Chondromyces crocatus: one gene and its partner. The protein of the gene in region 2 binds, or shares a complex with, the protein of the main gene of each other region. Links are inferred from orthologs where the notes say so. Each region holds a gene or a part of one and is shown on either strand. Other genes may lie near its edges.

What was found.
Region 1: the proteins of cdaA (region 2) and glmM are in contact, whole or in part, in a crystal structure (PDB 7OJS), measured with the Bacillus subtilis proteins. The link is inferred for Chondromyces crocatus from one-to-one orthologs.

The regions. Positions count from the first base shown.
Region 1 is NZ_CP012159.1:3,842,079-3,845,379, forward strand. The notes cover bases 174-3,163. They hold glmM (phosphoglucosamine mutase), read right to left. Parts: upstream 2,388-3,163; coding sequence 960-2,387; downstream 174-959. Other genes in these bases: gpmA (2,3-diphosphoglycerate-dependent phosphoglycerate mutase), read left to right, coding at 174-840; CMC5_RS14370 (SDR family NAD(P)-dependent oxidoreductase), read right to left, coding at 2,445-3,163. Outside these bases: more of gpmA, read left to right, coding at 94-173; more of CMC5_RS14370, read right to left, coding at 3,164-3,301. UniProt on the Bacillus subtilis protein: Catalyzes the conversion of glucosamine-6-phosphate to glucosamine-1-phosphate. Glucosamine-1-phosphate is used for cell wall biosynthesis.
Region 2 is NZ_CP012159.1:549,198-552,508, forward strand. The notes cover bases 38-3,037. They hold cdaA (diadenylate cyclase CdaA), read right to left. Parts: upstream 2,165-3,037; coding sequence 911-2,164; downstream 38-910. Other genes in these bases: CMC5_RS02055 (CdaR family protein), read right to left, coding at 38-914; folP (dihydropteroate synthase), read right to left, coding at 2,161-3,037. In the rest of the region: more of CMC5_RS02055, read right to left, coding at 1-37; more of folP, read right to left, coding at 3,038-3,066; CMC5_RS02070 (HDIG domain-containing metalloprotein), read left to right, coding at 3,303-3,311. UniProt on the Bacillus subtilis protein: One of 3 paralogous diadenylate cyclases (DAC) in this bacteria, catalyzing the condensation of 2 ATP molecules into cyclic di-AMP (c-di-AMP). Upon expression in E.coli leads to c-di-AMP synthesis.

The DNA of each region.
Region 1 (3,301 bases), 3.3 Mb from region 2 along the record:
CGCCCGAGGAGAGGCAGGTTCTGGTGGCCGAATCTGCCCTCGCACGCCACCTTGGGGGTAGCGTTCGAGGCGCAGCTCTTTCAAGGTGGCCGCATGACCAAGCTCGTCCTCATTCGCCATGGCGAGAGCCTCTGGAACCTGCAGAACCGCTTCACCGGCTGGACCGACGTCGATCTGACCGACAAAGGTCGCGAAGAAGCCCGCGAAGCGGCCCGGCTGCTCAAGGAAGGCGGCTTCGACTTCGACGTCGCGTACACGTCCGTTCTGAAGCGCGCCATCCGCACCCTGTGGATCCTCCTCGACAACATGGATCGCATGTGGCTCCCGGTGCACCGGAGCTACCGCTTGAACGAGCGTCACTACGGCTCCCTCCAGGGACTCGACAAGACGGAGATGGTCGAGAAGTTCGGCGAGGAGCAGGTGAAGATCTGGCGCCGCAGCTACGCCACGCCGCCTCCGCCGCTCACGGCCGACGACGAACGGCACCCGAGCCGCGATCCCCGGTACGCTGGCCTTCGTCCCGAGGATCTCCCGCTCTCCGAGGCGCTCAAGGACACGGTCGCGCGCTTCTTGCCGTACTGGCATGAGACCATCGCGCCCTCGATCAAGGAGGGCAAGCGGGTGCTCATCGTCGCTCACGGCAACAGCCTGCGCGCGCTGATCAAGTACCTGGACGGGATCTCCGACGAGGCCATCGTCGGGCTCAACATCCCGACCGGGGTGCCGCTGGTCTACGAGCTGGACGAGAACCTGAAGCCGCAGAAGAACTACTACCTGGGTGACCAGGAGGCTGCCCGGCAGAAGGCGGAAGCCGTCGCGAACCAGACGCAGAAGCGCTGAACCCACGAGGCCGCTGTTCGAGCGGCCGCGGCCTCCCTCTTCGTCCAGCCGCGGTGCTCCCCAGGCGACCGCGGCTCACCTCGATCCGTCACACCCTCCTCGGGCGACCGCGGCCCTCTTCAGCCCGCGGGGGCTGACAGATCGAGCCGCGCGGCTGCCAGGATGTCCTGTGCGAAGGTGCGGATCTTGTCCGCGTCTTCTCCCTCCACCATCACCCGGAGCTTCGGCTCGGTGCCGCTCCACCGCACCAGCACCCGCCCGCGATCGCCAAGCTCCTTCTCCACCCGGACGACGGCGGTCTGCATCTTCACCATGCTTTCCGTCGGCAGCCGCGTCTTGAAGGTCTCGTTCTCCAGCACCTGCGGCACGCGCTGCATGGCCTGGTTCGCGAGCTCGCTGAGCGGCTTGCCTTCCTCGATCATGATCGCCAGCACCTTGAGCGCGGCGACGATCCCGTCACCCGTCGTGGCGTGATCCAGGAAGATGAGGTGCCCCGACTGCTCTCCGCCGAAGCAGTACCCTCCAGCGCGCATGGCCTCGACGACGTACCGATCTCCCACGGCGGTGCGCTCCACGCGCCCGCCATGCGCCTCGAGGGCTCGCTCCAGGCCGAGGTTGCTCATCACCGTGGCCACGAGGGTCCGCTTGGGGAGCCGCTCGTGGCGCAGCATCTGCAGCGCGCACATCGCCATGATCGCGTCGCCGTCGACCACCTCGCCGCGCTCGTCGACCATGATCACGCGGTCTGCGTCGCCATCCAGCGCGATGCCCAGCGCTGCCTTCCGCTTCAGGACCTCGTGCTTCACGTGCTCGGGGTGCAGCGCGCCTGCGTCGCGGTTGATGTTGCAGCCGTTCGGCTTCACGCCGAGGGCCGTCACCGATGCCCCCAGCTCGCTGAAGACGGTCGGCGCGACGCGGTAAGCGGCGCCGTGCGCGGCGTCGACGACCACCTTCACTCCGTCCAGGGTCAGGTGGGCCGGGAAGGTGTTCTTGCAGAACACGACGTAGCGGCCGCGCGCGTCGTCGAGCTTCACGGCGCTCCCGATGTGGTTGCCGACGGCGCGGCCCTCGTCGAGTTCGTCGCTCTCCATGAGGCGCTCGATCTCCGCCTCGTCGGCGTCGGGCAGTTTGAATCCGTTGGGGCCGAAGATCTTGATCCCGTTGTCGTCGTAGGGGTTGTGGCTCGCGCTGATCACGATGCCGGCGTCCGCGCGCATGCTCTGCGTGAGCTGAGCGACCGCGGGGGTCGGGATGGGACCGCTCAGCATTACCCTGCCGCCCATCGCGCAGATGCCCGACGCGAGCGCGGTCTCGAGCATGTAGCCGGAGAGGCGGGTGTCCTTGCCCACCACGACGCGCACCTGCCGGTTCTTGCTGCGCTTGGCGACGTAGGTGATCGCTCGACCGAGCCGCAGCGCCATCTCGGGCGTCATCGGCGGCACATTGGCCACGCCGCGCACGCCGTCGGTGCCGAAGAGCTTGCGGAGAGGAGGGGTCGTGGCCGCGGTGGACGCGGCGGGGGAGGTTTTCTTCGTCTGCTTCGCCACGGTCAACCCTGGGTTCGTTGGTGGACCGCGATTTCTAGCAGAGCGGATGGAGGCCGACTATCGCGATCGGCTCGCTTCACGGGCCGCTGATGGCGGCGCCTCGTTGTTGTTTCGCGCTGCGTCGTCCGACAAGCGCACGGCCATCGACCCGGGCAGAGCGCTGTCCACGTCGCGGCCTCGCTGCACGCGCGGAGCTTCTTCGGCGTCCTGCGGCTCGGACGACGGGAAGAGACTGCCGGCGGCGGCGATCGCGCGCGTGGTGAACCCCGGCGCCATGCCATGCGCCAGGCTGGCCGCGTGGGCGGAGAGGCCGAGCTTCACCTCCTGCCGCCCATCGAGGGTCGCTCTGACGATGGCGCGCGCGGCGTGGCGCGCGCTCACGCTCACGATGGGCAACGACGCCAGCACGCTGAACCACGCGAACTCGGCCTCCGCGTCGCCCCCGAACGTGGCGTTGTAGATGGACCCCGTGCGCATCAGGCCCGGCACGACCGTGGTCACCTTGATCCCGCTTCGAGCGAGTTCCACGCACAGACCTTCGGAGAAGCCGGCCATCGCGAACTTCGACGCGGCGTAGCCCACCATGTGCGGGATGGCGACGCGGCCCCCCACCGAGGTGATGTTCACGATCCTGCCGGCGCTCCCGCGCGCCTTCAGGTGGGGCAGTGCGTGCAGGGTCACGTAGGTCGCGCTCCAGAAGTTCGAGCGCATGGCCTCCTCGATGCCCTCGACACCGCTCTCCTCGACCGGGGCGACGTGGATGGCGCCGGCGTTGTTCACCAGCACGTCGATGCGCCCGAAAACATCGACCACACCGTCGACGAAGGCCTCGGCCTCCTCGCGCTCGCCCAGATCGCAGCCGAGCGCGTGGACCTCGATCCCCAGCGTCTCCAGGTGCGTGCGCGCCCTGGAAA
Region 2 (3,311 bases):
GGCGGGCTGACTTCGACACGGAGCGATCCGACATCCACCACCACGTCGAGGAACGCGCTGCCAGGTTGGGCGGTGTCGACGGTCGTACCCTTGAGCTCGACGAGAGGGACGACGGCTTCCGGGGCCAGCGCGTTCACCTCCTCGGTGGTGCCGGTGATGCGCACGGTGACCGAGGCGGGCGTGGTGCGCGCTCGCGGGAGCCCGACCACCTCGACCTTGCGATCGAACGATCGGGTGACCATCTCGCGGGTCACTTCCAGCGTCGCCTTCACGCTGTCGGCATCATAGACGACCAGCTTCGGCGGACGATCCAGCGCCAAGGTACGATCGTAGGTCCCCGTGGTGAGACCTGTCACGTCGAAGGCCTCGGTCCGCGCGTACTGCATGACCTCGACGATGGACTGGGGCCCTCGCGCCTTCACCGACATCGGCTCGACGGCGATCTTCTCCTTCACCTCGAAGCCCGTCGGCAGCTCGCCAGTCCGGGAGACCTGCACTGGAATGACGCGGGTGATCACGTCGTCCCACCGAAGCTCGATGCGCGGAGGATAGATCTGCTCGGCCGTGAGCCCCTCGGGCACGTGGAACATGGACTGATCGAGCTCCACGTAGGGGACGCGGCCGGTCCGCAGATCGAGCTGCAAGGTGCCGAGGTCATCAGCGCGAAGATCGTCGAGCTGGGTGCGCGAGCCGCTCAACGTGACGGCGACCTCCGTCGGAAGCTGGGTCATGAGCTGACGGTTCAGCTCTTCCTTGGGCATGACGGAGACGACGCTGACCGAGAAGGTCCGCTGCGCGTTCTCCGCACCGTGGATGAAGGCGTAAAATCCCAGCGCGAACGCGAGGGACATCGCCTTCAACCCGAGGTTCTCCAGGAAGGCGGAGCGAAGGATGCCGCGAACGCCCTGGTTCACGAGTCGTCCCGGTGGGGGGTGCTGCCACTGGAGCCCGTCGGCACGAAGGTGCGCTGACTGGGGACGGGTGGCGAAAGTCGCGCCTCGGCGTCGTCACCGCTCTCGGGCGAGGGCGTGCTCTTCGTCTCACCTCGTGGCTCGGCCAGCTTTCCTGCGGGCATGTCCGTCACCGCAGGCCGCGAGCGTTCACCCGAGAGTCGCTCGGTGTCGTGGACGACCGAGGAGCGAACCTCTGCCGGCTTCATGGGGGTCGAGGTGGGCAGCTTGGTCGTGGTCGTCACCAGGGGCATGGAGGACTTCGGGGCGAGCTTGTCCGACGCGCCCGAGCGCGTCAAAGCGGCCGGCTTGCCGACCTGGGATTCCCCGGTCGGCGTGGTGGTGGCCGAGCGAGGTGTCGGGATCGACGGCGGCCCACTGGTGAGCAGCGACGTCCGCGTGGGTCGACGAGCAAAGCGGCGCTTGCGCGAGGAGCGCCCGAACAGCCCGAGGAGAGCATGCTTCAGCGACTGGCCGTCGAGGTTCGAGACGATGTTGCCGCTGAAGCAGAAGCTGATGGTCCCGCGCTCCTCGCTGACCACCACCACCACGGCGTCGGTCTCCTCCGTGATCCCCAGCGCGGCGCGATGGCGAGAGCCGAGGCTGGCATCCAGGATCTTGGTCTCTGGCATCGGGAAGAACACACCCGCGCGCGCGATCTTCAGATCGCGAATGAGCACGGCACCATCGTGCAGTTTGTTCACCGACTCCGGGACGAACAGCGAGACGAGCAGCTCCCGGGTGACCAGGGAGTCGATCAGGATGCCTTCGCTCTTCACGAACTCCAGCACGTTCGCGTCCTGCTCGAAGGCGATGATCGCTCCCATGCGATGACGCGCGAGCTCGGTCGCAGCGGCGACCACCTCGTCGATGACCCGGGACTGCTGCTCACGACCGGCGGAGAACCACGCCTTCCCACCGACCCGGATCAGCGCGCGGCGGATGTCGTTCTGAAAGACGACGACGACGATCAGGATGATCGAGGAGAGCAGCCACGAGAGGAGGCTCAGGAGCGTCGTGAGCCTGAAGACCTTGGCGCCGAGATAGACAAGAAAGACGATCCCGAGCCCCAGGCCCATCTGCATCGCGCGCGTCCCTCGCAGCACCAGCAGCGCGCGGTACACGACGTAGGCGACAATGAAGATGTCGAGCAGATCTCGGAAGATTTGCAGTGGAGGTCTGGCTGAAAATAGACGAAGAAAGCCTTCGATCATCGGCGCGTGCCCTCATCACGTCGAGGGATGGCGAGAGACCCGTGGAGAGCATCTGCAGAAGCTTTGGATCCGTGCGTGGCAGCACCGCGCTCCACCCGTGACACGGCCGCGCTCAGCGCGAGGGCCTGACGGACCGGCGCGACGTCGTGCACACGCACGATGGCAGCCCCTCGCTCCGCGCAGGCGACGCAAGCGGCGATGGTCGCGCCGAGCCGCTGCTCGGGCGCTGCTTCGGGCAGCCCGGAATCTTCGTGGGTTGCTGCCCGCGCAAGGAACGACTTTCGACTCGGACCGACCAGCACCGGGAACCCGAGCGCGCAAAGCTCGCGCAGCCGCGCGACGAGCTCGAGCGAATGGCGAGCATTCTTCGCGAAGCCGAAACCAGGATCGAAGACGAGCTCGCCTCGCGGGAGGCCTGCACCCACCGCAAGCTCGGCCGCCGCCGTCCACTCGCGCGCGACATCCGCGACGACATCCTGGTAGGCATCGTCTGCGTAGGCCGAGAAGCCCTTCATGTCTCCCATCGTCCCCCGGCTGTGCATCAAGACGAGCGCCGCATCGTAACGAGAACAGAGGGCTCCGAGGGCCGCCGCGGCATCGAGGGAGACCGTGTTGACCACTGCCGCCCCTTCATCGAGGGCATACTCGGCGACCGCCGCAGACGTCGTATCGATCGATACCAGGGCGCCCCGCCTGACGGCATCGCGCACACCGCTGCCGAGCCGGGCGATCTGGTCGCGATCCGACACATGCTCCGAGCCAGGTCGCGTCGATTCTGCGCCGATGTCGATGATGTCCGCCCCTTCGGCAAGCATCGCCTCGATGTACGCACTTGCAGCCGCATCACTGGTGAACCGGCCGCCGTCGGAAAAAGAGTCCGGCGTCCTGTTCAACACACCCATGATCAACACACGCTGACGTGCAGAGAGCAGCGTGGTTAACCGAGACATTTCTTGTGGGTAGCAACTTCTACGCCGAACGGCAATTCCCTTGTCGGGATGCAGGGGGCTTTGCTAGTGTCGCGGTTCTGCTTGGTCCCCTGAGGGACGACGCCGATCGTACTGGCGACGCTCTGCAGGCTTCCTGTGGTCAGGCAATGGACCCAAGGACCGGACAACCAGGTAGCTAGAGCCGTTCGATGCTGCGC